DNA from 2 places in the Pseudoalteromonas sp. SG43-6 genome. Region 2 is predicted to be linked to the other one. Evidence: predicted binding sites of a transcription regulator. Region 2 holds the regulator's gene; the other holds the start of a gene.

Region 1 (9,045 bases), on a different contig from region 2:
CAGTAAAAATTTCCTAGCAAAAATCATGGAACATATTTCTAATAACGTTGCATTAACATTCAAGCAAGTAACTATACCAAAACTTGAAGAACCTAGAGAAAAGCTAAATAAGACTGTATTTCAGGAACTGTGCAAAGTAGCGGTAGAAAGCAATGAGGTTAATATGAACTTCAACCTCAACTTCTTAAAAAATCTAATTAACTTAGGTCAATTGGATACAATAGTAGATGAAGTTCGCTCGAAGCTAGAAGATAATATCCTTGGCTCAAATACCAACTATAGAAGAGGTCACGCTATAGTTCCAGATGATTATAGTACTTCTTTTAGTGCACTCGGTACTTGGTATCAAAACTGCCAAACAGAGCTATTTCGAAAATTTGAAGATATTCCAAGACTTATAGCATCGATACTTGTTTTCGATATAAGACATAAAATTGGGATATTTGATGGAGGTTCATACCCAATTTTCGCTAAATTAAACAACAAAGAATTAGCATTACTCACAACAGGTATTATAGAAAACTGCCTATATATGGATGTACCATTTGAACACTTCATCGACATAACATTTGGAAGTAGATTTAGCTTCTCTATAAATAATGATAGAGATGAAAACATAGAGCAAAAGCTAAAAAAAGCTAATGAGTTTTTGCAAGAGCGTGGCTGGGGGATTATTAAAGAAGGCATGACTGGTGATTTCTGTAAACTACCCAACTCATTTATGGAAGTATGGGCAGTTAACGTCGAAACTAAACCTACTTTAGAGCGGATAAAAAAACTAGTAAATTTTGAAAAAGTTGGAAAAAGAAGATTAAATGCGAGTAATCTCATTATGGCTCAACAAAGAAAAGGGAGGGAATATACATACCCTATTAATACAAACTTCCCTTTACCTCTGTGGAGCTCACTAGAATTTAATATAAATATTGATGAGAAAAATTAAACCCTTTAGATTTGAGAATAGAATCGCCTGTAGTGTCAACTTTTTACTAAGCTTGATGAACTCTAATAATTAGCAGTTAATTGTATGATTTTTGACACAACCTGATACAGAATATTAAAGTCTCCTCTAAAGCGGTGACCAAAATAAGTTCTGCACTACAGCATAACTCAGAGGTTTCATGTTTATATAAGTCTTAACGCCTAGTTGAGCGGGCTAATAACACTGCTTGTAATATGTAAGAAAGCGAAATGTAACCAGCTATTTTATTTCCACTTAAGTCTTTACATTTATTTAACCAAAGCCTTCATTGAGCATCTTCGAAATTCCATCTAAACCTGGATAGATAGTTCGGTGATTTATTCCCAACTTGTTTAGTTCATGTCGTAACTGCGGTTTAGCCTCTTTTGGAATTAAAACTTTTTTATATGCAAGAAGTTTCGATGTATCAATATCTAAATTATGGGAAAAGCCAACTTCTTTAATATTTAAATATGGTATTGAAAAAGCACCTTCTTGAGCAGAAACCCGGTCATTAATGTAGCTTGAAAAGAAAAACTGAGTGCCTTTCCCTTGATGAATGTCACGTGTTGATGGAGCTATTCCTTTTGGCGCGCATAGGTGTAAGGCACCATTAAATTCATCGTACTCACGATTTTCAATTGCAAAGAACAGTGCTTTCAAAGGATTTTCACTCCAGTCTAGCAACCTTGTTGGCAGGCCATGATGTTGAGCATGAACGAGCCAATCGAATTTATTTTGAGGTTCATCCTTAAGATAAGGATAAGAGAACTTTTGAAACTCCCTAATCAAATATGATTCGAGCTCAAGCCAATTCCCGAGAGACATTGAATAGCAGCTTTCTGGATGCTTTATGCGAGCTAGCGACGGTTCCAATGACCATTCAAAGTTAGCTTGACCACGAAAAAAAGAGTATGGGGTGGGCTCTAACACTTGAAGCAATTCTGAAATACATCTAATTTCACTCATAACCTTCCCGAAAATATAACGCACATAGTAACTTCGAATTATTATATAGCTATTTTTTCCATTTTTTTGATTTTCTTCGAAATACTTTTTTGTTGGTTGTCGTTGGCAAACCCATGAAGCTAATATTTTTAACTTCACTAATAAGAAGTTCAAGATTACCCTGCACTCCCCCTATAAAAGATTGGTAACTCATAGACTTTGTAGAAATAGACTCTAATTGTGACTCCCACATTGCTGTCATATCTGGTTGTGATATTTGCTTGGGGAGCGCTGTAATTAGCTTGATACCAACTTCTGTAGCATGTATCTCTTTGCCTTTTTTGGTTAGATACTCTCGATTAAAAAGAAGCTCAATTATACCAGCTCTTGTTGCCTCTGTTCCGAGGCCATCGGTTTCCCGTAAAGCTTTTTTAATTGCGGCATCAGTAACAAACCTCGATATACCGGTTAATGCTCCTAACAGTGTTGCATCAGTAAAATATTTAGGTGGCGTTGTATTTCTCTCTATTAAATCACCTTTTAAACATTGAACTAGCTCCCCTACTGCCACATTTGGTAGATTGATTGAAGAAAATTCAGAAGCTTCTTTATTCTTCACTGAGGTAGGAAATAGATCCTTCCAGCCATTTATGACAATATCTTTTTGCTTACTAATGAATAACCCTGCTGATATTTCGGTATGTATTTGTTTATCAAGAAACTCGAAAGCAGGATAAAATTGAGCTATATATTGCCGTGCAACTAACTCATAAATGTTTTGCTCATCCGTTGATAAACTTCCTGTTGCTTTATTTCTTGCTGTCGGAATAATTGCGTGATGCGCACCAACTTTACTGTCATTCCAGACCCTGCTTTTAATACTAAGATCTGCATCTTTAATTATATTTGATGATTTACTCGATACAGTGCTAATTGCCTTAATAACACTTTGGACATCATTAAGGTGTTCTGTTGGTAAATACTGACAATCTGAGCGCGGGTAGGTAATCAGTTTATGCTTTTCATAAAGTTGCTGACATACATCAAGTGTTTTTTTTGCGCTCATGCCAAACGCTTTCGCGGCTAAAATCTGTAGAGCAGACAAACTAAAGAGCAGAGGTGCTTGCTGCTTTTTTTTATCTTCAATAACCTTAACAACTTTTCCTGATTGACCGTTTATACGTTCTATCACATTCATAGCGAGTGGTTTTGATACAACCCTATTTTCATTATCCATATAAGGCTCACAGGCGGCACTAGGCTTCCATTTACCTTGATACTTGATACCTTGCTCTGTTTCAAGGTTGGCTATGACTTCATAAAATGATTTAGAGACAAAATTTTTGATTTCAATATCTCGATTTACGATTAAACCTAATATAGGAGTTTGAACTCGACCAATTGACAATACACCTTGGTAACCTGACTTTTGACCTTGTAGGGTACACAGGCGAGTCATGTTGAGACCATATAGCCAATCAGCTCTTGCTCTAGCTAAAGCAGAAACAGCTAGAGGAATATAATCTTTATTAGGTTTTAAATTATTAACCGCTTTTTTTACAGCAGCCTCATTCATATCACTAATTAAACATCGCTGTGCGTTAGTGATCTTCGATTTAGTGGCACCACAATAATTAATCACTTCATCAACAAGAATTTGACCTTCACGATCCACATCACCAGCATTAATAATTATATTTGCTTGTTTAATTAGTTTTTTAATAACCGTGAGTTGTTTTTTCGTTTGAGATTTAGGCTTAAGCTGCCATTGAGTAGGTATGATAGGTAAGTCTTGAATAACCCATTTTTTATACTTTTCATCATAAAATTCAGGAGATGCTTGCTCTAATAGGTGACCTATACACCAAGTCACAATATCACCGTTAGTTGCTTCTATATAACCATCTTTCTTTTTTAATGGCTTAGGTAGTGCTTCGGCGAGAGCTCTCGCTAAGCTTGGTTTTTCTGCAATAAATAATCTCATTTCTTATGTTTATTAACTAAACCCTACATTAGATAAGTACTGTTTATATTAACAGTATTTCAGAGATTGTATATTGTCTTATTAATTAAAAAATTTTTAGAGTGCTTTGTTACATTGTCATCAAAATATTGAAGAGTCGAAAACGGTATTTATTAAACATACCTAGGTCTTCCAAGCTTAATTATACTTCTCCATAAGTAGCTATAACTGTTTCAACTGCTTGTATTTTCCCTAGTAATTTAGCGCTTTTATCACGAGCCAAATAATATTTCTCTGTAAGAGAGTCTCCCATCTCGGGTACGGAGCCTATTAAACGAATATACTCTTCTGACTCACCAATAGCAGCCATCATGTCAGCTTTATGCTTTTGGAGCGCTTCTTCTAATTTTTCAATGGCACTGCTCTTTAACTTTTCCTTATCAAATACGACTATGTCTTTTTTTTGTTCTTCAAGCTCAGGTATAAATACAACGTCATTAAATGAAGCTGTTTTTTTGTATACCATTTTGTGTGAACCTTTCACCCCGATCCTAGTTAAAGCACCAAGTTTAACTAGTTTAATGAGGTGCTTATAAGCATACCTCCGCGCTTCACTGGAGCACAAAACCTTCTCCGAGCGATTTAAATATTCATCTTTTAACTTCATTACGGTGAATTTATTGAAGTCTTTATTCTTTAAGATTTCTGCTAAAAGTACACTCATTTTTATATTTTTCATAAATTTTAACACACCAAATCAACATGCTCCCATAGCGGAGCAATTTTAAGGCTTTTCTCTGTGACAATCAAGCTCCGTTAGCGGAGCAGATAAAGCTATGAATATTGTTGGTGAAAACGTAAAAAAAGTGAGAGAAAGTAAGGGCTGGACTCAAGAGCAATTAGCGGCTAAGTGTAATTTGTTAAAATGGAATATTACCAGAAGCACCCTAGCGAAAATAGAATCTAAAGTAAGAAGAGTTACTGATGTTGAGGTAAAAACATTATCTGAAGCACTTGGGGTAAATGTGGAGATATTATTTTCTAATTAGCAATATAATGAAGCGGGCTTTGCACCGAGGGATTGATATAGCGCTCAATAGGTTGACGTCATTTGAAGATCATATATATCTAGCTGTGTTGTTAGCTAGCAGTTTTGAAAAACTCAGTTATTACACTCGATGTAACATCGAGTGTAATGTTGATAAACCTGTAAAGGAAAGATCTTTAAGTGACTTTTTATTTCCCAGTACGCTAGGTTTCTGATTAAGTATAACAAGCCCTTTTTCTACTAAAACAATTGAGCAAGTACCATCCATCATTTGATGAACTTATACGAATATAATTCTCATCCCTCAACCACCACAAATAATGTTGGCATATTTCGTCAATATGAGTAAAGTTGTTAAAGAGTTCCGTATTATCTTTTGAAATTTCAAAGTAAGCAGAAACATTAATTCCAATTTTCGATGGTTTTATATTTTTTGATATTGAAAAGTGCTCTAAGCAAATATGAAATATCTTCATTGTTTCACAATTAAATATATCTATATTATTCAAATCCACCTCCGACCTAGAGTGCCGTTGCTTACCAATAAAATAACATTAAGAGCAAATAATTTATCTGAGAACAAAAATATTTTGTCTAAACAGGCTTAACTTTGTCACCTACATTAGGATCATCGAAAGGCATAGCTTCTTTTTCTGGCTCTTCAACAACCTCACCACTCAGTGATGCTAGAAGTCCTGTTTGGCGACGAATTATGCGACCTCTTGAAACGACACGATTAGATTTGATAGTGGTTATTTTCGGCTGAACATGAGTTGCTGTACCTGTACCTCTGATAACTTCTAAGTTTCCTAAGCTTTCTCCAGTCTCAGGATCTTTCAACTCTTGTGGATCAATAGAATAAACTAAAAAGTGGTCTCCTTTCGTTATGCCATGCTCTGACCCTCGATTGATTATAAGGGTGTATTCGTCATTAACCCTTGCAACTAATGCAGGATAATTAGCTTTTTGTGTATTATCTGCCATTGGAAATATCCTCTAAAATAAAGCTAGGCACAGATGCTTTAACAATCAATTTTTTTAACTCATCATTAGAGTTAGCCATAATTTGACTTAACTTTTCTCCAAAGTCATAATTATCAGTAATTACTATTTGAACTTTTTTGTCGTTTTGAACATTTATTACTTTACCCACACCAACAAGCCTTTCTAAACCATCTTCCAGATAGTAAACAGAAATAATGGCATCATGAGACAGTAAAAGTGTTGGCTCAACTAGAAATAAAGCACAAGCGCCTTGATAGGCTTTTGGCGCATCTTTCACATACATAACACGAGGAATTTTTGTATCTGATCCCTGGCATGCAACCCAAGCAGTTCTCAATGCAACAACAACCAAAAAGAAAACAACTATTATAACCGGTAAAATGTATTTCAACTCAATACTAGTCGATTCGGGCACTAAATAAAAAACTAGAAATGCACCAATAAAACTTAGGAAAGTAAGAATCCCCCCCCAACTTTTTACTGTGCTCTCCCAAAGGAGATTACTAAAAGATAACTCTTTCATTTATTTATGAATCTCCTTAATTTTATTTTCAGTCTAGCATTTTGATAAGCTATCGAGTTTCTTTATACATTAACTTTCCAAGTAAAAAGGCAATGTGATATGTCGAACTTTATCGGTGAGCATTATCCATTCTTTAAACAAGGCCTTACTAATATTAAATAGTATGACTCTGAATTAAGTAAATAATCACATGGTCCTTACTCCCTACAAAGCATTTCTAAATACTTCAGTACCTTTTCTGTATCCAGCTCTTTTGGGGGGTTCTGAAGATACTCGTAGTAAAGTGATTTCAATTCATTAATAGCTCTGTTTTTGCGGTGCTTTTTAGCTTTGTTGCCACTTATATCAGCAGGTCTAAAAGTCAAATCTAAAAAGAAGTTTCGCACAGCAACTCTTATTCCATTATCGATAGAAAAATTACAGTCAAATTTATTATGGGCTAATTTTTTATAGTCGCCACAAGAGAGCATTAATTCTCTTATGAGATCTTGGTTTTCTGGGTTTTTGCTAACCTCAACATAATTTATCCATCCCCCTTCTTCAGGGCATAAGTATCCCGTCCATGAGTTTACTTTATCCTTTAAAGTTCCTGCTTGCACGTACACCAGTAGTCCTTTATGGGTTGCGCTCTTTTTATAACGAGTAAGAAGCTGTAATAACCCTTCAAAAATTTTATCGTTTGAATAGGCTATTTTGGCTTCTGCAATCCACTCATGTTGCCTAAGCTTTACAGTCAAATCAACAGCCCCCCCACTATAGGTTTGTGATGATGCCTGAAATACTTTAGTTGCTTTAAGCAAAGATGCAATGTACCTCGTTATAGTATCTTCATCTGCTGCAGTATAGGACTCTGGCTGCGATTCTATTTCATCAAGAAACTCTACTAAATACTCAAATAATAGATCTAAGAAATCATTATAAGAAATCTCGTGGTAACGACTTGCCAAGAGCCTGAGTGTTTTGTCTGCCTTAGCATCATTATTGATTTTATAAAAGATATCAGCTTCACTTCTACTAGTCATACTAACCATTTACCTTCGTATTACAGTAGAAACCCAGTCTAGATGGATCAAATTCAACTATCTCTATCCCTGAGACCTTATCCACAGGTGGCTCACTTTTAGACTTAGAATAAAAATATTCCTCAGCTGAAATTTCTATTGGATCTTCTCTGTCCAATGGAAAGTAGCAAAACGTGATTGATAAAAAGCCGACATCATCTGAAGTTAAATAACTGGTAACTTGGAGGACTTCACTCGGGGAATCACATTGCGATGCCTTAAATAATTTGGATATCGGATAGTAGCTAGTTGAAGGGTGCTCTTTGACATACTTAATGAAGTTACGTAAATAAGCGCGCATTTTACTTTGATTAGCTGCTTCACTATCATCTTTAAAGTCACTTTCTACCGACTGGACTAGTTTTTCTAATGGGCTGCATGTTTGCATATCAAGACCTAGATAAAACTTTATCAACCATAATTGATTGAAATAATGCGCTTTTAGGGTGTTTTATACCGAAGTATAAACACTCGTCGTTTTCCCAGTCACGCTTATGTGGGGTCAGAGATAGCTCTGTCTCCATGTCTATATTATTCCCATAGCCGTACCTGATGCGGAGGTACCTACAAATATATTTATGCTTATGTACCTGATCTGAAACCTCAACCTTTCGAGCACAGTAATCTTTTCTAGCTCGGCCATTTAAGTCTGCATCATCCCCATCTTCGTTAGTGGTCATCATAGCATACTGAACTCTGCCCTCAGTTTTATCGTCAAACAATGACGCTATAGCCTTGAATGAATTGACTGACCTCAAAGTACCTACTCGCAAGTACTGTCCAACAACGTTAATGAACTCCCTTTCCACTTTTTCAAAAGATGAGTTGATTTGACTAGCTGGTATCTTATTTGATATGCGAATTTCAAGACGTTCAGATTTGTGGGGGATAAATACAGTGTGGAAACTCTGAAGATACTCTGAAGGGGAATTTGAATTTCTTTTAATTTTCAAAACGGAGCTAAAAATGCAAGCTAACCCATCACCCATATCTGTAATTTTACATAAGTCTTCACCCACTTGATAAACAACTCCTGAGAAAAATTCTGTTTTCATTGGATAGTTGTCACGATATATAGACTTATATGAATTTACATCAACTTTCTTTATGGCATCACGAATATTTTTGGCTTCACTTAAGGACATTCTAACAACTTGATAGCTGTGATCCGCTGAAATAATAACTCTGTCAACAACAGATTCTAACGATTGCAGTGTACAGCCAACACTTAGATCATCGGCCAAATTATTGCTCAAGGTATTCCAGCGACCAGCAGTTGAAAAGGAAGACTTGTTTAATAAGTAGTTGGAATATCCCAACTCTTGTGTATCTAAAAGTCCTGTAATCACTTTATCTTGATGGGAAATTTGAGTTGGTTGAATAGCTGACGCTGCTCCTGCTGACATATTTACGATTCCATGATATTGAAAGCTAAAAATTTTAACTACTATAACCTTACAGGAAACTTTTTTATAGTCATATAAGCAAGGTTTTTACAATGCATTTAAAAATCCTGTCTAGCTAAAATTAATATAA
Region 2 (13,697 bases):
TGTTCATATACCAAAGCTTCAACGTCAGGCATAGCGCTGTCACTACAAGCTGTTAACAGCAATAAACTTAACACCAACCACACTCTTGCCCCACGCTTAACTGCTAAGCTATTCATATAACGAACCATTTATCTATAAATAAGGCGACAAAGAGTATCATTAAATGAATAATTGAAAAACGGAATAAATCCATTGCTGTATCGTCATTCCCCGCTATTTTTAGTTTTACCGCTTTATAGATGAAAATCCCATTAAGTAGTGTCGCAGCAATTAAATAAATGAGCCCCGACATACCAATTAAATAAGGCAATACACATACCAAGGCCAATAAAATAGAGTATGCAACTACACAGGTTTTACAAAAATCAATACCATGAGTGACTGGCAACATGGGGATCTTAGCGCGTTCGTAATCACTTTTGCGAGCAATTGCCAGCGCCCAAAAGTGCGGCGGAGTCCAAGTAAATATGATCATCACTAATAACCAAGGAGCAGCTGCCATATGCCCGGTTTCTGATACCCACCCTAACAACGGCGGCATGGCACCGGCCAGCCCTCCTATAACAATATTTTGTGGCGTTGCACGCTTTAAAAAGGAGGTATAAATAAACGCATAACCAACTAACGCAAATAAGGTTAATACAGCGGTTAAAGTATTAGCCCAGATCATCAACATAATGAAACCACTCACCCCAATAACAGCGGCAAAACTTAAAGCATGCAGTTTAGATAACCGCCCCTTCGCCACTGGCCGATGGCGTGTACGTGCCATTTTGCTATCTATTTCGCTATCAACCACATGATTGATCACCGCAGCTGCTGCGGATAACAAGCCAATTCCCAGTAAACTAATAAACTGTTCGCCTATACCACGACCAACATCGGGTGCCAGCGCTAAACCAACCCATGCTGTTAATACCAACATTGCGACCACTTTAAATTTACTAATCGCTAAATAATCATTTATTAAGCCGCTAATTTGGCTAGGTGCTAACTTTGTTATTGCTATTAATGGTGTCATAACTGCCCCTATGTACGTGCTTTTAAGTAAAAACATAAACGAACGACTGTTAACAATAGTATGGCAGCCATTAAATTATGTGCCAGCGCAACGCCGAGCGGGAAATGCCAGTGCACAACCGCCAAGCCCAAACAAATTTGACACAGCAACGCGACCAATACGGAGACTGTACAATGCTTTATTTTTCTCGACACAGCACGGCTATAAATGCGCCACATGATCAGCGCTAATACTACACAGGTAACTAACGCCCACATTCGATGTAATAAATGGATCGACATTCTAGCCTGCTGTGAAAGTACACCATATTCATAAGTACTTTGCTCTAATGGCAACTGAAATACACTACTCAACGAAAACGGCTGTCCGTAACTACACAATGGCAAGCCATTGCAGTGCGGCGCCGCATAATTAGCAGCAAGCCAACCGCCTAGCGCTATTTGCAATACCAACACCACTAATGCGACTAGACTAAGCTTAAAGTAACGCCGAGCTGAGGCGTCGCCGCCAAAAATTGGTTTTGCCGTTAGCCGTAAATACAATAATGTAACCAATGATAAAATACTAAATCCACCTAATAAGTGCCCCAATACAATCAGCGGCTGTAAATTCATGGTGACGGTCCACATCCCTAAAGCCGCTTGAAACACCACCAGTATTAGTAATAGTAAGGGTAATTTAATTGGCGTGGTTGGATATTGACGTTTTAATAAAGCCAATATAAATAACGCTAAAATAAGTAAACCTAACGTGCCGGCAAAATAGCGATGGATCATTTCTTTCCACGCTTTAGCGGTTTCGAACATCATATCTGGGTAGGTTTGCTCTACATGGGCTAAATCAGCCTCATGCTTGGGTACCGTCAAAAAGCCATAGCAACCGGGCCAATCCGGACAACCCAATCCGGCATCACTCAAGCGCGTATAAGCCCCTAAGCCAACAACTAAGATCGATAACATAAAAGTGGCTAATACCAAATGTTTATAGTTTTTATACATAATTGGCACTCCTTAAATTAGCTAGAACGCGAATAGTTAAGTAATTTTTTTAAATCTTTTAACAGTCCTTTTTGAGTCAAACGGTTTTGCTGTGGCTCACTATGGTAAGGATACTGCAAGACCACTAAGCCCATATGATCAATTAGATATAAACTAGCTGGTTGCAGTACATCAACCTCAGGTAACTGACGCCATGGCAGCTCTTTTTGCTGTGTCTGGCCAAGGATGGCTACATCGACTTTACCTTGATTTTTACCAAGAGCGATGTAGAGGTTCTCTAGTGCTTGTAACTGCTGTGCACAAGCTTGTTGGCATTGTGCTGGGTGATTTAAAGCAATAGTCCATTGTTTATGCTCCGTTTTTTTCCAATCTTGTAGTTTTATTTCCTGTTTTAAAAATTCCCCTTTATTACTCGATGCACTAGGTATCCACTCAAGCTTTAACGCCAAATACGCCAGTATTAAAGGCACTAAACAACAGCCAATAAATATTAATAACGGATTGTTTTTCATTGTAATTCCTTCTTTTTAAAAGCAAATACAGCAATAACAAGGCAGGCAATCGCAATCAATAACCATTGCACTGCGTAGGCTTGATGTTTTTCGGGGCTCATCACCACAGCTTGGTAATGCGGCGCAGCAATCTCATCCGCGATACCTTGCCGATAACCAATAAAGTCAATCATGTCGCGACCTGTTTGCTGTGAAAACAATGCTAAATCGATAATTTGTACGCGCTTGGGCCATGCTGTATCCGTCTTGTGTTGTGCATCTTGCAAAGTAAAGCCACTGAGCTTTCCTTGCTTTAATTGCACGGTCATTGCCAAAGGAGTCGATGGTAGGTTTATACTAGGGAGTTGCTGGCGAGTAAGTGGTGCTTTAACCCAACCCAAATTCACCAACAGAGTTTGCTTACTTTGCTGTAAACGCAGCAAGGTAAGTACATCGTAGCCAACCTGACCTTGGTAAACTTGATTATCTAACAACCAATATTGCTGCGTATCTAGCACTCCAGAGATACTTATCTGCAAGCCCGTTTTATTCCAATCACTAGGCAGTTGCTGCATTTGCTGCCAGCTCATTACTCCCTGACTTTGCAGGGCTGCTATTTGTGTTAATTGCTCAGTTTTACTTTCAGCTCGCTGTAATTGCCAATACCCTAGGCGTAAACATACCAATACCACAATGGTTACCACGCAAATGGTAATAATTGAGCTAAGCTTTTGTTTACGCCATAAAATTAACTGCATAAAGGTGACCCAGTGATTATTAAAATTATTATCGTACTGTTGCTACTATTTATACTTTTTAACTTGTTCCGTGCCTTATTTATTATGGTATCGGGTAAAACAGATGGACGGCCTATGTCTCACTATTTAGGCCGTCGTGTGCTGTTTTCTGTTATCGTCTTAGTAATTGTTATTGCAGCCCTTAAACTAGGTTTCATCCACAGTAACTCATCACCAATTGATAAAGTTACAGCACATATACAAACACAAATAAACACAACCACACCACATCAACAAAATGCCAATACCAAGCTGCGGCTTGAAACGCAAAATGTTTATCTGGGCTAAAGTGGCCCTTTAAAATACGGATCAGCATGACTAATAATAAAATAGTTCCTAAGGTCACATGCATGCCATGAAAGCCGGTTAGTAAAAAGAAAGTATTGCCATATACGCCAGCATCTAAGGTCAGTCCTAAATCCTGATAAGCATGCATATACTCTACGACTTGCAGCCCTAAAAAACAGACCCCTAATAAGATTGTCAGTGCCATAAATACTTTTAATGGCCCACGCTTATTGTTCTCCATGCCTACATGAGCAAAATGTAAGGTAACCGACGAGGTTAGTAATATTAATGTGTTGATCAGCGGCAATCCCTGCCAACCCATAGCCTGTGTCGTACTACCACCAGGTGTAGTAACTAATGGCCAGATTGCTTCAAAAGTAGGCCACAGTACCTCATTGGTCATGGCATTATTTCCGGCGCCGCCAAGCCAAGGCACAGAGATCATCCGGGCATAAAAAAGGGCACCGAAAAAAGCCATAAAAAACATTACTTCAGAGAAAATAAACCAGCTCATACCTTGACGAAACGAGCGATCCATTTGCGCTGAATATAAGCCTTGATCAGACTCTTCAATGACATTTTTAAACCAGCGAAATAGCATAAACAGCAACACACCAATTCCTGCGTAAAGCACATAATGGCCAGCACCACCGCCGCTGCTTGCTTGCATTACGGTAAGACCTGCACCAACAGCAATAAAAAACATCGCAAATGCGCCAACTATTGGCCACGGACTTTGCGCGGGAACATAATATTTTTCGTAATTTTTATCCATTTTGTTTGCTCCTAATTAGCTATTAGCTTGGCAACCTAATTACTAGCCACTACCTGCCCGCTAATATCAAACACGGTATAAGACAAAGTTAACTCTTCAACATCTTCAGGTAATTGCGTATCAACATAAAAAAGCAGTTTAAATTCCACTTCTTCACCTGCTTTCAAAGGTTGTTGATCGAAACAAAAGCAAGCCATTTTATGCAAATACTTAGCTGCTTTGCCTGGAGACACCGACGGTACCGCTTGCATAACTTTATCTTCATTACTGGTATTTTTTGCTCTAAACAGCACTTCGCGCATAGCTCCGGGCTTTACTAGCACACTATACTCATGTGATTGCACCTCAAATGGCGCTCCACTTTGCGCATGAGTTGTGAAGCTTACGTCGATTTCTCGTGCCTCATTAACACTCGTACTTTGCTTTGCTTGCTCTAACGAAGGCTTACCATTAAGGCCTGTTACATCACAAAAAACGTCGTACAACGGCACCAAAGCAAACGCAAAAGCGAACATGCCAAGACATATTAAAACTAAGCGCTTAAGCAGTGGTGCATGACTCATTACTTAATCTCCGGTGGCGTTTCAAAAGTATGATAAGGCGCAGGAGATGCCACCTCCCATTCCAAACCCTCAGCACCATCCCACACTTTGGCGGGCACTTTATCGCCGCCTCGTGCACACTTAAATACTACAACCACAAATAACAATTGTGATAAACCAAAAGCAAAGCCACCAATACTAATAATCGCGTTAAAGTCTGCAAATTGCAGTGCGTAGTCAGGAATCCGGCGCGGCATACCGGCCAAACCAACAAAGTGCATAGGGAAAAACAATACATTCACGCTCACTAACGACAACCAAAAATGCCATTTAGCCAAGGTGATATTGAACATATTTCCCGTCCATTTTGGCAGCCAATAATACGCCCCGGCCATAATTGAAAATATCGCCCCAGTCACTAACACATAATGAAAATGCGCCACCACAAAATAAGTATCATGGTATTGAAAATCAGCAGGAGTAATCGCCAGCATCAACCCAGAGAAACCACCTAAAGTGAATAACACAATAAACGCAATACTAAATAACATAGGCACTTCAAAACTAATCGAACCACGCCACATGGTGGCTACCCAGTTAAATACTTTGACCCCAGTTGGCACCGATATCAGCATAGTGGCATACATAAAAAATAATTCGCCAGCGACAGGCATACCTGTGGTAAACATATGATGCGCCCAAACTATAAAGCTCAGTAAAGCAATCGAAGATGTGGCATATACCATAGAGGCATAACCAAATAATTTTTTACGTGAAAAGGTCGGCACTATAGTCGAGATAATGCCAAAGGCTGGCAGTATCATAATGTACACTTCAGGGTGACCAAAAAACCAAAATATGTGCTGGAACATCACCGGATCACCGCCCCCAGCAGCATCAAAAAAGCTGGTTGCAAAATACTTATCAGTCAATACCATAGTCACAGCACCGGCCAATACCGGCATCACAGCAATCAATAAAAAAGCGGTGATAAGCCATGTCCACACAAACAGCGGCAGCTTCATCCAAGTCATACCTGGCGCACGTAAATTAACGATAGTTACAATCACATTGATTGCGCCCATAATTGAACTAATACCCATGATGTGAATAGCAAAAACAAATAATGCGGTATTATCGTTACTGTAAGTTGTTGACAGTGGTGCATAAAAAGTCCAGCCAAATGCCGGGCCACCACCTGGCATAAATAGGGATGCCAGTAAAATAATAAAAGCAAAAGGTAAAATCCAAAAGCTCCAATTATTCATCCGTGGTAATGCCATATCTGGTGCGCCAATCATGAGTGGTACCATCCAGTTAGCCAATCCTGTAAAGGCCGGCATAACGGCACCAAAGACCATGATCAAGCCATGTACTGTGGTCATTTGATTAAAAAAGTGAGGCTCTACTAACTGTAAGCCAGGTTGAAATAACTCTGCGCGGATCACCATCGCCATGGCGCCACCAATTAAAAACATCGTCAACGAAAAAATTAAATATAAGCTTCCGATATCTTTATGGTTAGTAGTATAAAGCCAGCGTTTAAAACCTTTCGCAGGATGATGATGTCCATCATGGTGTGCAGCTTGATCATGTTGTTGCTCTGTTACGCTACTCATTATTTAGCCTCCGAAGTTGCATCAATCGCGGCTTGTATCTGACTCGGTTGAATTACATCCCCAGTGTCATTGCCCCATGCATTACGCTTATAGGTGATCACAGCTGCTAGCTGCTTGATTGATAACTGCTTGTCAAATGCTTGCATAGCGGTACCTGGGCGACCATGAAGCACGACATCAATATGATCTTTAATATCTCCTAATACTACCGGACTGCCTTTGAGCGCAGGGAAAACCCCCGGTAAGCCCATACCTGTTGGTTGGTGACACGCAGCGCAACTGGCCATATAGACTTGCTCGCCGAGTGTCATTAATTCTTCTTTTGGTAATGTTTGATCTAATAAGGCAGCATCAGCAATTGCAGCGTTTGCTTTTGCCTGCTTAGCTTCGCTCAGCCAGTTTGCAAATGCTTGCTCAGATTTAGCTTCAACCACCACAGGCATAAAGCCATGATCCTTTCCGCATAGTTCTGCACATTGCCCTCGATAAATGCCCTCTTCATTAATTCTGGTCCAAGTTTCATTGATAAACCCAGGGTTAGCATCTTTTTTCACTGCAAAATCAGGCACCCACCAAGAATGAATAACGTCGTCTGAGGTCATTAAAAATCGTACTTTTTGATTAATTGGCAACACCAAAGGTTTATCAACCTCTAGTAAATAGGTGCTTGATTTATCTGCTTGGTTGGTAATTTGTTCTTGCGGGGTAGCTAAAATAGAGTAAAAAGAAACATCTTCTCCCATATACTCATAATGCCACTTCCATTGAGAACCAGTAATTTTAATGGTGAGATCAGCCTTACTGGCGTCTTCCATCGAAATTAAGGTTTTAGTGGCGGGAACAGCCATGGCAATTAAAATCACAAATGGGATTGCCGTCCAAAGGATTTCAACTTTAGTACTTTCATGAAATTGGGCTGGTTTTGCCCCTTTAGATTTACGGTGGTGGATCAGTGCCCAAAACATCACGGCGAACACGATGACCCCAATCACACAACATATAATAAATATTGTCATGTGCAGCTGATAAACATCATTACTTATATCTGTTACGCCCTTACGCATATTAAACTGGCTATTAGCCAATACTTGCTGCGGTAGAACAAACAATATAAGCCACAAGGTAGAGCTCAATTTACCCATGTGACGGCTCCTTTAAATGCTATTGCAAAACGCAAAGCGAAAAGGCGGCACAGCTTTATTCGCGCCAATTCGTTATTTTTTATTGTTACTGAATATTAACGCAACCCTAAATTATGCTATTGAGCAAAATTGTTAGACTTTTAAAGTAGCTGTTAACACAGTGTATTAACCAATTAGTTAAAAAATGAACAATTAGCAAGTTTTAAGAGCAATTAAATTCTTTTTTGGTGCATAAATAACAGCTAAAAATCAGCGCGTTATTTTGTAATTAGGGATAATATTAGAGGGCTAAAAGTAGCTGGTAAGTAGATTTGATAGGGCTTAGGACGCTATAGCTAAGTATAAAATCTAGCCATTAAAGCGGTAAAAAATTAAATGCACCAAACTTCACCAATTTGGTGCAAAATATAGATCAAAAAATTTACATCCAATCAGCGTTGCGGATCACCCCAACAGCCAACCCTTCAATATTGAAAGATTCATGTTCAAGATCCACTTCAATCGGTGAAAATTCATCATTTTCAGCATGTAAAAAAACTTTTTTACCTGCTTTTTCAAGGCGTTTTACTGTTACATCGTCATCAACACGGGCAACCACCACTTGGCCATTTTCAGCAACTTGAGTGCTGTGTACTGCCAATAAATCGCCATCCATAATACCAATGTCTTTCATACTCATGCCTTGCACACGCAGTAAAAAATCAGCAGCCGGTTTAAACAAGAGTGGATCTATTTTGCAATGACTTTCAACATGCTGCTCTGCCAAAATAGGCTCACCAGCGGCAACTCTGCCTATTAGAGGTAAACCAAGTTGTTCCGGCTCATCCTCTTCAACTAACTGAATACCTCGACTAGCACCGGGCTTCATTTTAATAACGCCCTTTTTCGCTAATGCCTTTAAATGTTCTTCCGCTGCATTAGCACTTTTAAAACCTAACGTTTGCGCAATCTCAGCACGGGTTGGCGGCATACCGGTATCTTTAATAAAAACTTTAATAAGTTCGAGAATTTGAGCTTGGCGATTCGTTAATGGGCGCATACAACTGGTTTTCCATACAGTACATTTAACTGTGAGTATATACAGTTATCTGAAAATCGCAAATATAAATTGGCTTAAAATCGCGCCGTTAATAACAAGCTCATACTATTTAAACCACTTCCAGAATCTAGCGCAGATCCAAGACCAAACTTTAATGCTACATGTTGATTAAACCAATATTGCGTTTGCAGTTCATAGTTGTCTTTTAGATTTTTCTGATTACGAATATTAGCAACGACTCCCACTGACCATGCTTGATTTACATAATAAACCGCCTGCCCCTGCACATAACGATAACGCCCTGCCAATTGCTTTAGCTCTAAATCCCAACCTTGATTGCTAACTATATTTGTCCAACGAACATAAGGAGCATAAGTCCATTCAACCGCGACTCTTTCATTATCTTTGCCAAACCACATATCATGGCGCTCTAAGCGACTGTAATATACATTGAACCCTAGTTGTAACTGCTCATTCATTTGCTTACCAACAGCGGCACTCACTAAATAATCAGTATTTTGCCAATAGCTATTATCTTCACAGAGGCGCTGCGCGCTGGCACTAATAACTAATCCTGCGGGACCATAGATGGCAGCATCGGTATTTAAATAGCTAAAATCATCATTAGCAAACCCACCAATAGCATAATTATTGACTTGATTTAAATACGCTTTTAGCTCGTATGGACCAGTCAACGATTCAAGATCTTGCGCAAAATATCGATACCGTGCGCCTAAAAAAGATTCATCTAAACCAGCTAAATCGGTAAAACCAATATCGAGTTGATGTTGGGTACTAGCAACAGCCTGCGGCTGAGCAACAAGGCTCATTAATAATATTGCACCACATCCAAATACCTTTACTTTCATCCTTAAGATCCATTAACAGTTAGATAATATAGGTACATTTTATCTATTTTTATGATCTTAACTGTAGGAAAATGTTTAAAAGTGTAGACTGATTTAGTAAATAACTTAGTGAGGCAGGCAGATGAGTATTTGGTATCAACCGATCACCCTAGCACAATGTAAGCAACTTGATGACGGCATAAGTGGTCAAGGCACATTGATGAAAACCATGGGCATTGAAATAAGTGAAATAGGCGATGATTATTTAGTAGCAACGATGCCCGCGATCCCAGCTCATCATAACCCTATGGGTATGGTGCATGGCGGCGCAAATGTTGTACTTGCAGAAACGGTGGCGAGTTATGCTGCAAACTTTGCTGTTGATTTTACAAAGTTTTATTGTGTTGGCCAGGAGATCAATGCCAATCATCTAAAAGCATCACGTAATGGTATATTAACCGCGATAGCAACACCACTACACTTAGGCAAGCGTACATCCGTATGGGAAATAAAAATCACCAATAGTCGTGGAGAACTGTGCTGCGTATCAAGAATGACCGCAGCAATTGTAGAGCGAAAAGGCTAACTTGAAAGTGGATAAATTGTAATTTCAATACCTGCGCCAATAGCAGAAATACGCAATAAAGTATCGGCACTGAGCGCTTGATTAAAGCATTTTGGCGAAGTGCCTGATTCAAAGCCAATATCAAAGGTGCGCTTTGAGCATGATAACCACTGCTTTAATGCATTGCGTGAGCAAGATTCAATTAACTCACATAAGTGGTTAATCGCTTTATCTGGTGAGATAACGTCTTCATTAGACTCAATACGTGCTAGTTGACGGTACTCATCTTTATCGTAATGCAAAACCACAGCACTTTTTTTTAAGTCTGCAACTAACAAACTAATATCTTGCTTTGATTCAAGCTCTAGATCTACATTTAAAAATTGAATTTCCGACATTGTTTCATTTTTACCCTGCGTTAATAACAACGCAAACTTTAACCTAATTTTGCGTATATACCAAATCTAGAGTAGCTAGTTTTATTTTGTTGATGCGACAATTTGCCACATTGGCAAACTCAATATAATTTATAGAATACCGCACTAATAACAAACAGGTAGTCACTATGGATAAACGCATTTTTAAACATGCGCGTAAGTTTCACAAATGGTTAGGTTACTTATTAGCGCTACAAATTTTTGCATGGTTACTCGGTGGTTTAATTATGAGTGCTATACCGCTTGAAAAAGTTCACGGTAAACATTTAGCTGCGCGGCAATTAAATAACCCATTCAAACAAGCTGATTATCTAGCCTCAGTTGATAATATCGTTGCAAAAATTACTCAACCAAGACAAATTAGTTATAGTCACTTTTTAACAATCCCTACCATTATTGTGAGCAACAGTAACGGTGAGTACAGCTTTAACGGAGTTACTGGCCGTCCTTTGGTAGCACCGAGTAAAGCGCAAATTATTGCCAATGCCCAAGCTCATCTATTAATCAATGCGCAAGTAACAGACGTGATCAAACTAGCTAAAGGTACTAGCGAAGTTGGCTTTAAAGAAAATATTTGGCAAGTAAATTTTGACGATACGTTTAACACCACACTATATTTATCCGCTGATAGCGGCCAAGTTATTACTGTTCGCAGCACAATTTGGCGAATTTTCGATTTTTTCTGGATGTTACACATAATGGACTATGAGCAACGTGAAGATTTTAATAACCCATTATTAATAAGTTTTGCAGCCAGTAGCGTATTGTTTTGTTTAACTGGCTTTATTTTATTACTACAGAATATCCGTTTTAGAAAACGTACTTCCCGTCGCCCAAGTAGCTAACCTTACCTTAGAGATGAGTTAAAATTCCCACTACATCACACAGTTAAGCGATTTACTTTTTGAATAATCGCTCTAAACTAGCGCTTCCTGTAGTTCACTAAAGTGATTGGATATGCCGCATTTAATTATTGCGCTGGTATTGTGTTGTGTGAGTTTTAACCTTTATGCAGAACAATTCACCAGTTTTTACAGCGCAAAAAAACACCTCATCAAAACCCTTCCTGATAACGCCACCAGCCTCTATTGTGGCTGTAATATTAAACGCCAAGGTAAAAAACTGGTGCCCGACCCAAATGCATGTGGTTATGTGCCTCGCAATGCGGTTACTCGTTCAGGCAAACCAAATGCGCGCGCAACTCGGATTGAGTGGGAACATATTGTGTCTGCATGGGAATTTGGTCACCAGCTACAATGCTGGCAAGATGGCGGCCGAAAAAATTGCATTAAAGTCAGTGCGCAATTTCGGAAAATGGAAGCTGATATAAATAATCTCGCTCCGGCAATTGGTGAAATAAACGCAGACCGATCTAATTACAGCTTTGGCATGATTGCAGGTAATGCAAGCCAATATGGTCGCTGCCAGGTAAAGGTAGATTTTAAACAGCGTGTGGTAGAGCCGCCCTTTTATGCACGAAAACGCATTGCCGATGCTTATTTTTATATGCAAAAAACCTATGGTTTAAAAATTTCCGACAAGCAACAAAAATTATTTACCGCATGGCAAAACCAAGCTTTAGCAGCGAAAAATAGCAATGCTGTACTTTAAGTAGCCAAAACCATAAAAAAGGCGCATTTCGCGCCTTTTCACTTAAAACCTGCATTTAGTTTCGTCATTAAATATCTTGATGTGGGCCAAACACCTCGTAGTGAATACGCTCAGCAGCGACTCCTAATACGAGTAATTGCTGTTTAATTGCAGCCATAAACCCCGTTGGGCCACAGATGTAGAAATCACCTTCTTCAAGCGGTAGCTGCTCAGCAACAGCGCTGACATTCATCAATCCAGTAAACTCAGCTCCCTCGCCACCTTGATTAAACCAAGTGTAGTAATTTAATCGAGTATGCGCCGCGGCTTGCTCCGCCAAAAACTGACTAAATGAATGCTGCAGGATATTTTCACAGGCGTGTAAATAGGTGACCGCTTGATTCGATGTATCACATAATAATGTTTGTAACATTGCCAGCATCGGTGTTTGACCAACGCCCGCAGAAATTAATACCACAGGTTTTTTATTTGCGCGTAAAAAGAAGTCTCCAGCCGGTGGATAAAGCTCCACAACGCTGCCCACATCAAGTGAGTGCAAATAATTAGATACAATCCCCGCTGCTGGCAATAACTCTTTTTTCACGCTAATACGGTAATTTTCACCATTACTTTGCTGAGAAATAGAGTATTGGCGTATCTCACTATACTGTGTATAAGCTGGTTTTACTTTGATACCTAAATACTGCCCTGGTTTATGAGTCATTACCGCTTTACCATCGACTGGCACTAAAGTAAAACTGGTTACTAACTCTGATTCAGGCTGTTTTTTAGCAATAACAAATGCTCTAGTACCCGACCAGCCACCGTGGTTATTTTTACTGTGCTCGTATAGCGCCGCTTCTTCGGTAATACAAATATCAGCAAGTAGTGCGTAAGCCTCACGCCATGCATATTCAACTTCAGCTGTAAATTGCTCAGGGAGCAATTCTTTTAAAGTGCCAATCAGGTGTCCGCCAACTATTGGATAATGCTCAGGTAAAATATGCATGCTGGTATGCTTATGATTAATGCGTGCCAGCGCCTCTTTTAATACGGCTAAATTATCAATATTTTGAGCATACGCAGCCAAGGCATTAAATAATGCAAATTGCTGACGGCCACTACGTTGATTGGCCATATTAAAAATATCCTGCAGCTCAGGGTTATGACTAAACAGCCGGTTATAAAAATGCTCCGTGACAACGGTGCCCGCCTGCGCCAATAAAGGCGCTGTGCTTTTTACTATTTCAATGGTTTTATCAGATAACATACAACTTCCTTTAACCACGACGCCCATCAACACGACGCCGCGTTAAAATAGGAATACAGTGGAATAAGAACAATAAAAATGCCACGATCCACAGTACAGCACTCAGCTGCCATGCGATGTGTGGCCCAATAACAACAGGTAATAACGAACGAATAATTGCTGCAATAAACACTAAAGCAAACGCCACAGCCATAAAGTGAGGAATAGTTAAAGGGCGGCCAGTATGACCATGAGATACCCGCGTCATCATCGCTAAGATCATCATGCCAATCGTA

What was found. Region 2 encodes LexA, which represses DNA repair genes until DNA is damaged. Its sites were predicted from a motif close to TACTGTATNNNNATACAGTA; they were not measured.
Region 1: the regulator LexA is predicted to act here: its motif matches at 3,931-3,950, upstream of H5201_RS08260 (DNA topoisomerase III).

Annotation. Positions count from the first base shown of each region.
Region 1 is NZ_JACJEZ010000014.1:85,013-94,057, reverse strand. Features, by position in the region: gene H5201_RS08270 (hypothetical protein) at 1-943, shown strand, start outside; gene H5201_RS08265 (FRG domain-containing protein) at 1,235-1,930, opposite strand; gene H5201_RS08260 (DNA topoisomerase III) at 1,980-3,893, opposite strand; gene H5201_RS08255 (hypothetical protein) at 4,075-4,611, opposite strand; gene H5201_RS08250 (helix-turn-helix domain-containing protein) at 4,709-4,921, shown strand; gene H5201_RS08245 (hypothetical protein) at 5,515-5,904, opposite strand; gene H5201_RS08240 (hypothetical protein) at 5,894-6,448, opposite strand; gene H5201_RS08235 (hypothetical protein) at 6,646-7,470, opposite strand; gene H5201_RS08230 (hypothetical protein) at 7,472-7,897, opposite strand; gene H5201_RS08225 (hypothetical protein) at 7,899-8,915, opposite strand.
Region 2 is NZ_JACJEZ010000009.1:21,769-35,465, reverse strand. Features, by position in the region: gene H5201_RS05660 (SCO family protein) at 1-116, opposite strand, end outside; gene cyoE (heme o synthase) at 113-1,021, opposite strand; gene H5201_RS05650 (heme A synthase) at 1,030-2,019, opposite strand; gene H5201_RS05645 (transmembrane cytochrome oxidase associated protein) at 2,037-2,531, opposite strand; gene H5201_RS05640 (SURF1 family protein) at 2,528-3,268, opposite strand; gene H5201_RS23450 (DUF2909 domain-containing protein) at 3,281-3,595, shown strand; gene H5201_RS05630 (cytochrome c oxidase subunit 3) at 3,495-4,370, opposite strand; gene H5201_RS05625 (cytochrome c oxidase assembly protein) at 4,406-4,933, opposite strand; gene ctaD (cytochrome c oxidase subunit I) at 4,933-6,531, opposite strand; gene coxB (cytochrome c oxidase subunit II) at 6,531-7,673, opposite strand; gene lexA (transcriptional repressor LexA) at 8,095-8,712, opposite strand; gene H5201_RS05605 (hypothetical protein) at 8,787-9,581, opposite strand; gene H5201_RS05600 (PaaI family thioesterase) at 9,703-10,146, shown strand; gene H5201_RS05595 (hypothetical protein) at 10,143-10,523, opposite strand; gene H5201_RS05590 (hypothetical protein) at 10,691-11,407, shown strand; gene H5201_RS05585 (endonuclease) at 11,520-12,173, shown strand; gene hmpA (NO-inducible flavohemoprotein) at 12,241-13,422, opposite strand; gene H5201_RS05575 (NnrS family protein) at 13,433-13,697, opposite strand, start outside.